DNA from 2 places in the Pinisolibacter sp. genome. Region 2 is predicted to be linked to the other one. Evidence: riboswitches for the same ligand, from Rfam matches in the RefSeq annotation. Region 2 holds a riboswitch; the other holds the start of a gene.
What was found. Region 2 has a riboswitch for thiamine pyrophosphate ahead of thiM (hydroxyethylthiazole kinase). Riboswitches for the same ligand answer to the same signal wherever they lie in the genome.

Region 1 (4,411 bases), on a different contig from region 2:
AGGCTCACCGCGTAGTCGGCGACCGGAGGCACCGTGTCGATGAGACCGCGCTCCTTCAGGAACGCCGCCAGCCGTTCGGTGCGGCCGACGTCGAGCGCGCCGGGACGCTTGGCGAAGCGCGGCAAGGTGTCGAAGAAGGCGCGGCGGTTGAGTTCGTCGTCGAGCTTGGCGTCGGCCTTCTTGAGGATCTCCCAGGCCTCGGCCGGATGATTGCTCATCCACAACGTCGCCGCCTCCACCGCCGCGACGAAGCGGGGCAGCCGCGGGTCGGCGATCTTCGCCTTGGCGGCGACGTAGATCAGCTCGTCGTAGGCCGGCACGCCGTTCTCCTCCGGATAGAAGGTCACCGCCTTCTTGCCGGCGAGTTCGAGCTCGGTCGCCTCGAAATTGCGGAAGCCGCCGACCACGGCGTCGACCTGCCCCGACACCAGCGCCGCGGTGAGGGCGAAGTTGACGTTGATCAGCGTGACGTCGGAGAGCTTCAGCCCTGCGGTCGCCAGCATCGAACCGAGGATGGCGTCCTCGAAACCGCCGACCGAGAAGCCGATCTTCTTGCCCTTCAGATCGGCGAGGCTCTTCACCGGCCCGCCGTCGAGGGCGATCACGGTGTTGAGCGGCGTCTCCACCAGCGTGGCGAAGCGCACGAGCGGCAGCCCCTCCTTCACCGCCAGGTTCAGTTGCGGTTGATAGGAGACGGCGACGTCCGCCTGTCCCGCGGCGACGAGCCGCGGCGGCGCCGACGGATCGGCCGGCGCGATCAGTTCGACGTCGAGACCCTCGGCCTCGAACATCCCCTTGTCGCGCGCCACGACCAGCGGCGCGTGGTCGGGATTGAGGAACCAGTCGAGCAGCACCGTCATCTTGTCGGCGGCGGCGGCCGGGGCCACCGAGAGAAGAAGCGCGAGAGCGGCGGAGGCGAGAAGGCGTTTCATGAGGAGACTGTCCGTTTCGTGGTTCTGTCGGGGAGAGGTGTCAGAGGAGGGAACCGCCGCTCTCGGGCGCCCATGGCGCCCAGCGGCGAGTGAGGAGGTCGACGGCGAGACGCAGCGCCAACGCCATGGCCGCCACCACGACCAGGGCGGCGAACATCACGTCGGTCTGCATGCGCGCGTTGGCATGCATCATCATCAGCCCGAGGCCGCTCGAGGCGCCGACCCATTCGCCGATGATCGCCCCGATCGGGGCGAGCGTCGCCGCCATCCGGAGACCCGAGACGAGGCCGGGCACGGCGCCGGGCAGGCGGATGAAGCGGAAGGTCTGCGCCGTCGTCGCGTGGTGCAGCCGGGCGAGATCGAGGAGCCCCGGATCGGCGCGCGAGACGGCGTCGGAAAGCGCCGAAGCGACGGGGAAGAAGATGACGATTGCCGCCATGACGATCTTCGAGGCGAGGCCGAAGCCGAGCCACAGCACCAGGACCGGGGCGATGGCGAAGACCGGCAGCGCCTGCAACACGACCACCGCCGGCTGCACCAGCCGCGCCGTCCACGGCACCAGCCCGGTGAGAAGCGCCGTGGCGATGCCGAGAAGAACGCCGAGCGCCAGACCCGCCAGGATCTCGCCGCCGGTGACCGCCGCATTGGCCATGATCTCCGGGAAGCGGGCGACGAAGGCGCTCGCCACCCGGTCGGGTCCGGGCAGCAGGAAGGGGGGCGGCGCGGTGACCGCCACCAGCGCCCACCACACGCCGACGATCGCCGCGGCGACGGTGACGAAGGTCGTGACGAAACCGAGGAAGACGCGGCCGGTCGACGCCGCCGGGCCGCGCGGCGGCCGGGTCAGTCGGGGCGACATGGCGATCTCCACGGTCGCGCCGCATCGGGCGCGAGACGACGAGGAGATCCGGTGAGACGTGCGACGGCGGTCATGAGAAGTCCCGTCCCTTCGCCGGCATGACCCGGATCAGGTTCGAAGGGTTCGCCGCGACGTACGGCATCTCAGTTCTCGGACGAGAACACCCCTCGGAACGCGGGAACCATGACGGATCCGCGACGGTTTCGCAAGCCCACGGAAAAGGTCAGCCGACCACGTGCTCGGGGCCGGGGAAGCGACGGGCGCGGACGTCGTCGGCGTAAGCCGTGACCGCCGCTTCGATCGCTTGGCCGACCTCGCCGTAACGGCGGACGAACTTCGGCGTGAACTCGGCGAAGAGGCCGACGAGATCGTCGGTGACCAGCACCTGCCCGTCGCAGGCGACCGACGCGCCGATGCCGATGGTCGGGATCGCGATCGCCTCCGTGATGTCGCGCGCGACCGCCTCGACCGTCCCCTCGATCACCACGCAGAAGGCCCCCGCCGCCTCCACCGCCCGGGCATCCTCGACCAGACGGCGCGCCGCGTCGGCGTCGCGGCCCTGGGTGCGATAGCCGCCCTGGGCGTTGACCGACTGCGGCAACAGGCCGATGTGGGCCATCACCGGCACGCCGCGCTCGGTGAGAAAGCGGATGGTCGGCGCCATCTCCACCCCGCCCTCGAGCTTCACCGCCTGCGCACCGGTCTCGATCATCACCCGCGCGGCGTTACGGAACGCCTGCTCGGGGCTCTCGTGATAGGTGGCGAAGGGCATGTCGACGACGACGACGGCGCGGGCCGAGCCGCGCACCACCGCCGCGCCGTGGGCGATCATCATGTCGAGCGTCACCGGCAGGGTGCTCTGGAAGCCGTAGACCACCATGCCGAGGCTGTCGCCGACCAGGATCAGGTCGCAGTGGCCGTCGAGGATCCCGGCGACGGGCGCGGAATGGGCGGTGAGGCAGACGATCGGCGTGCCGCCCTTGGCGGTGCGGATGTCCCGGATCGTCCGGCGTCGGACCGGTCGAACGGCGCTCATGTCAATGTCCTCTCGCTACGCGGACGCGGACTTCGAAGCGGCGAACGACGCGTCAGTCGTTCTGTCCCCAGGCGGTGAGAACGTCGGTGACGGCCTGATCGCCGGCGCCCGCCTTTTCGAGGGTGAGGATCGCCCTTCGGCTGTTCTCGTAGAGGATCGGCACGTCGATCCAGCCGCGTTCCTTGATCATCTTGAGATTGCGGGTGCGGTCCTGTTCGGGCGCACCCAACGCCACCCAGAAGTAGTTGTCGGCGACCTTGGCGGCGGCGCCGGCGAGCGGATCGCCGCGCGCCTGCTCGGTCAGCTTCATGATCAGGCCCGGCACGTTGGCGACCGCCTTGCCGTCGAAACCCTGCGGCACCGTGAAGCGGAGCTCGATCAGATGACTCGCCGGGAACGAGGTGTCGTTGTTCGGCCGCATCTGCAGCGTCATGGCGAAGCCGCGATCCGGGATCTCGACCTTGGCTTCGAGCTTCACCGCCCCCGCCTTCGGATCGGTGGGATCGGAAACGACGCTCCACACCACCTTGCCCGGCGAAATCTGGGCCTGCCCGCCACCCGCCTTGCCTTCTTCGTAGAGAATGGCCTTCTGGGCGACGAGCGGCACGGCCTGCTGCTTCGGCGGCGCCGGCTTCGGCTCCTCGCCGGCCGCCATCGACGACTGCAACTGCGGCGCCGCGGTCGTCGGCGAAATCGTCTGGGTCGGAACCGGCTTCACCGGATTGGCGGGACGCCCCGCGCCCTCGTCGGAGGCCAGCCGGTCGTTCGCCTTGGGCGCCAACTTCTCGGTGTTCTGGCGCTGGGCCATGTCGACGATCGGCGCCTTGGTCCCGCCGAAGAAGGCCGAGATCGCCTCCCGCTGAGACCACAACGCCACGATGCCGATGCCGACCACCAGAATGGCCGCACCGATGCCGACCACCAGCGGCAGCCGCGAGGTCGGCGCCTCACCGGTCACCGCCTCCTGGCGCCGACGACGCCGCTTCTCCTTCTCCGCCTTGCGCGGCGCGGCCTGCGCCTCACGCCCGAAGGCCGGCGGAGCGGCGGTCGCGGGACCGGCCTCGCCGAGAACGTCCCGGGCCTGCCGGCCGAGTTCGGCCGTCGCGCCACCGAGTTGACCGGCTTCGTCGACGGCGCGCTTGAGAACCCCCGTCGAGGCGGCGCGCGGCGGCACCGGTTCCGCAGGTTCGGCCCGCGGCGGCGTCACCATCGTTCCCGGCGGCACCGCTTCAACCGGCGATGCCGGCGGAGGTGCGACCGGCGGACGGGCGACCGGTTCGGCCGCGGCCGGTCGCTCCGCCGGAGCGGCGGGCGTCGAGGAAGGAGCCGGGGACGGCGGCTGCGGTGCGGCGGCGGGCGGCTGGGGTGCGGCGGCGACCGGCGGCGGCGGAGCCGCGACGTGCGGTTGGCGCAGCAGACCTTTGGCGGCTTCCGATTCGACCTTGCGGATGGCGTCTTCGAGCTGCAGCCGCTGCTGGGTGATCTCCGAGGCGGCGAGCGGCGGTTCGAAGGACTTCAGCTGATTGACGAGGGCCGTGCGCGCCTTCTCGTAGACCGCGCGCCGCGCCTCGCCGGTCGGCGAAG
Region 2 (4,411 bases):
GGAGAGAATGCCGACGACAAGCAACGCCTCGACGCTCTCGCGCCAGACGATGAAGACGATGTTGCCGAGTTGCGCGGACATGGTGACCTTCGGACGAAGAGGAAGCCGAGGTCACGATATAACTGCAAATGCGATCTATTTGCAAATATGAGATCGGCAGATCCGGCTCCCGGCCCTCGGGGACCTCCGCATCCTCCGTCCCGACGGGTCCGAAGCTTCGAAATCGCGTCCTGCGTCGCCTGCACCCCGGACCCTCGTCCCCGGCCGAAGCGAAGCGGAGAGAAAGCGGATCCATCGACTGTTCGACGCATGGTGAGGCCGCAGGATCCCTTCCCTCGCGCATCGTGCTCGCCGGGGCTGTCGGCCGAGTTCGCGGCGACGTGGTCGGCGTTTCGCCCTCCGGTGAATGGGCAGAGGTTCTCTTCGAGACCGGCGCGCGGCGTCGACGGGTGTGCAACGACGGTCGACGCAGCGGCGCGTGCCGCCCGCCACCCCGGACGGACGCGGCGGAACGGCGGACGCGATCACCCGCCCCGGCGCAGCGCGTGGAAATGGCCGAGGAGCCCGAGGGTCGAGCCGTCACGGCCCGCCGCCGGCGTCTTGCCCTCGATCATCGGCAACAGCTCGCCGGCGAGCTGCTTGCCGAGTTCGACGCCCCACTGGTCGAAGGAGTTGACGTCGAAGATCACACCCTGGACGAACACCTTGTGCTCGTAGAGGGCGAGGAGGCGGCCCATGGTGAAGGGATCGAGCCGCCGATACATCAGCATGTTGGTCGGCCGATTGCCGGGGAAGATCTTGTGCGGGGTCAGCGCATCGATCGCCGCCCGCGCCATGCCCGCCTTCTCCAGTTCGGCGCGGACCGCCCGCTCGTTCTTGCCGACCATCAGCGCCTCGGTCTGGGCGAGGCAGTTGGCGACGAGCTTGACGTGATGGTCGGAGAGCGCCTCGTGCGGCTCGGCGGCGACCAGAAAGTCGGCCGGGACGACGTCGGTGCCCTGGTGGATCAGCTGGAAGAAGGCGTGCTGGCCGTTGGTGCCGGGCTCGCCCCAGACGATCGGCCCGGTCGGCCCGCCGACCGGCTTGCCGTTCTTGCGCACCCGCTTGCCGTTCGACTCCATGTCGAGCTGCTGGAGATGGGCGGGGAAGCGGGCGAGCCGCTGGTCGTAGGGCAGCACCGCCTGGGTCGGGAAGCCCATGACGTTGCGATACCACACCCCGATCAGCGCCAGGATCACCGGCATGTTGCGGGAGAGCGGCGCGGTGAGGAAATGGTCGTCCATCGCCGCCCCGCCGGCGAGGAAGTCGCGGAAGCCCTTCTCGCCGATGGCGATCATCACCGGCAGGCCGATCGCCGACCACACCGAATAGCGCCCGCCGACCCAGTCCCAGAAGCCGAAGGTGCGCTCCTCGGCGATGCCGAAGGCGGTGACCTTGGCGATCGCGGTGGAGATCGCGGCGAAATGGGCGCCGACCGCCGCCTCGCCGAGCCCCTCGGCGACCCACGCTCGCGCCGAGCCGGCGTTGGTCATGGTCTCGAGCGTGGTGAAGGTCTTCGAAGCGATGAGGAACAGCGTCGTCTCGGGGTCGAGGACGGCGAGCGTGTCGTGGACGTGGGCGCCGTCGACGTTGGAGACGAAGTGGACGCGCGGTCCGTCGTGATAGGGGCGCAGCGCCGTCGTCACCATCGCCGGACCGAGGTCGGAGCCGCCGATGCCGATGTTGACCACGTCGGTGAAGCGCTTGCCCGTCGCCCCGACGATGGCGCCCGAACGCACCTTTTCGGCGAAGACGCCCATCTTGACCAGCACGTCCTCGACGTCGCCGGTGACGTCGTAGCCGGCGGTGACGTAGGCCTTGCGCCGTCCCGGATTGCGCAGCGCCACGTGCAGCACCGCGCGGCCTTCCGTCGCGTTGATCGCCTGTCCGGCGAACATCCGCGTCCGCCAGCCTTCGACGTCGGCCGCCTTCGCCAAGCCGACCAGCAGGTCGATGGTCTCGGCGGTGATCCGGTTCTTCGAATAGTCGAGAAGCAGATCGTCGAACCGTAGCGAAAGGCGATCGAAGCGCTCCGGATCGGCGGCGAAGAGATCGGTCATGTGGACCGATTCGACCGTGCGGAGATGGGCCCGGAGGGCCTGGAAAGCGGTGTCGCGCGTGGCGGTCATGGCTCGGATCTTTCCCGTGTCCGTCCCCCCGACGCGGTGCGCGCACGGGAGGAGATGAGGCGCCCTCGGGCCGGCGCCGGGCCGGCGTGCGCCTCAGAACGCCTTGAAGGTGATCAGCGTCTTGGTGTCGACGATGCCGGGGATCGGATGCACCTTCTCATTGACGAAATGGCCGATGTCGGTCGTGTCGTCGACGTAGAACTTGACGATCAGGTCGTGGTCGCCGGCGATCGAATAGATCTCCGAGGCGATCTCGGCATCGGCCAGCGCCGTGGCCACCTGATAGGATTTGCCCAACTGGCACTTGATGAGGACGAAGAAGGGTTTCATCGGATTCGTCTCGGCTCGGTTCGGCGTCGACGGCAGTCGATCAGATGCGGCGCGGAAGGGCAAGTGGGGCGAGACCGGACCGGCGCGGCGACGATGTCGCCCCCCTCGTTCCCTCGAGGTCCTCCCCGCCCTTGACAAGGCGGCTTCGCCGTCTCAACTGTCGTCCATCTCATGGGGGTGCCCGGCGTGACCGGGCTGAGAGGCGACGCCAACCCCTCGAACCTGATCCGGGTCGTGCCGGCGGAGGGATTGAGATGAGTGACCGGAAGACCATCCCCGACCTCGCCCCGACCGCCGCGCGCATCGCCGAGATCGCCGACCGCGTTCGCACGCGCCGTCCGCGCATCCACGTGCTGACCTCGCCGGTCGCCCAGACCTTCACCGCCAACATGCTGCTGGCGATCGGCGCCGAGCCGTCGATGACCGTCTCGCCCGAGGAAGTGCCGGCCTTCGTCGCCGCCGCCGACGGGTTGCTGATCAATCTCGGCATGCTCGACCGGGTGCGTCGCGACGCCTCGCTCACCGCCATCGAAGTGGCCAAGGACGCCGGCGTGCCCTGGGTGCTCGACCCTGTGAAGATCGAGATCTCGCCGCCGCGGCTCGATTTCGCCCGCCGCCTGATCGAGCTCGAACCCGCCCTCGTCCACGCCAACCACGCCGAATTCGCCGGTCTCGCCGGCCTCGAGGCGGATGAGACGCGGATCCGCGAATACGCCGTCCACACCCTCTCCACCCTGGTGGTGACCGGTGAGGTCGACGTCGTCACCGACGGCACCCACCTGGTGCGCGTCGACAACGGCCACCCGCTGATGGACCGCGTCACCGCCATGGGCTGCGCCGCCACCGCCATCGCCACCGCCTTCCGCGCCGTCGAGCCCGACCCGATCCTCGCCGCCACCGCGGCGCTGGTGGCGACCGGCGTCGCCGGCGAGATCGCCGCCGCCTCCGCCGCCGGTCCCGGCAGCTTCGCCGTCGAGATCGTCGACGCCCTCTACGGCCTCGACGCCGAAACCCTGACGGAACGAGCCCGCATCCGATGAGAGCCGACATCCGCCTGCATGCCATCCTCGATCCGACCCGGACCCGTGGACGCGCCCTCGCCGACATGGCCCGCGCCGCGGTCGAAGGCGGCGCCACCATCCTCCAGTACCGCGACAAGGACGCGCCGACCTGGACGATGATGGCCCGCGCCCGCGAGATCCTCGCCGCCCTCGAAGGCTCGACCGTGCCGCTGATCGTCAACGACCGGGTCGACGTGGCGCTCGCCGCCGCCGCCCATGGTGTCCACGTCGGCCAGGAGGACATGCACCCCGAGGACGCCCGCCGGCTCCTCGGTCCCGCCGCCATCATCGGCCAGACGGTGAAGTCGGCGGCCCATGCCGCCGCGGTGCCGCTCGACGCCGTCGACTACGTCTGCATCGGCGGCGTCTTCGCCACGACGTCCAAGGACAACCCCGATCCGCCGGTCGGCCTCGACGGGCTCGCTGGCCTCGTCGCCGCGATGCGGGCGCGCCGCGCCGATCTGCCGGTCGGCGCCATCGCCGGCATCACGGTCGAGAACACCCCCACGGTGATCCAGGCAGGCGCCGACGGTGTCGCCGTCATCTCCGAGATCTTCATGGCCGACGACCCGGCCGCGGCGGCGCGGGCGCTGCGCGCCGCCGTCGACGCCGCTCTGAGCGCGCGCAACGAGGAGACCCGCCGGTGACCGCCATCGCTCTCACCATCGCCGGTTCCGATTCCGGCGGCGGCGCCGGCATCCAGGCGGACCTGAAGACCTTCTCCGCCCTCGGCGTCTACGGCGCCAGCGTCGTCACCGCACTGACCGCCCAGAACACCCGCGGCGTCACCGCCGTCCACGACGTGCCCCCCGATTTCATCGCCGCCCAGATCGACGCCGTCTTCTCCGACAT

Region 1: it holds a riboswitch for thiamine pyrophosphate, as region 2 does, so the genes downstream of both, V7Q42_RS09275 (ABC transporter permease) here and thiM (hydroxyethylthiazole kinase) in region 2, are expected to answer to the same signal.

The regions. Positions count from the first base shown of each region.
Region 1 is NZ_DAIPZB010000017.1:15,539-19,949, reverse strand. It holds gene V7Q42_RS09280 (ABC transporter substrate-binding protein) at 1-932, opposite strand, end outside; gene V7Q42_RS09275 (ABC transporter permease) at 973-1,791, opposite strand; TPP riboswitch at 1,860-1,969, opposite strand; gene panB (3-methyl-2-oxobutanoate hydroxymethyltransferase) at 2,015-2,827, opposite strand; gene V7Q42_RS09265 (hypothetical protein) at 2,880-4,411, opposite strand, start outside.
Region 2 is NZ_DAIPZB010000007.1:69,013-73,423, reverse strand. It holds gene V7Q42_RS04535 (FTR1 family iron permease) at 1-81, opposite strand, end outside; gene pgi (glucose-6-phosphate isomerase) at 525-2,168, opposite strand; gene V7Q42_RS04525 (Lrp/AsnC ligand binding domain-containing protein) at 2,262-2,498, opposite strand; TPP riboswitch at 2,662-2,764, shown strand; gene thiM (hydroxyethylthiazole kinase) at 2,753-3,538, shown strand; gene thiE (thiamine phosphate synthase) at 3,535-4,206, shown strand; gene thiD (bifunctional hydroxymethylpyrimidine kinase/phosphomethylpyrimidine kinase) at 4,203-4,411, shown strand, end outside.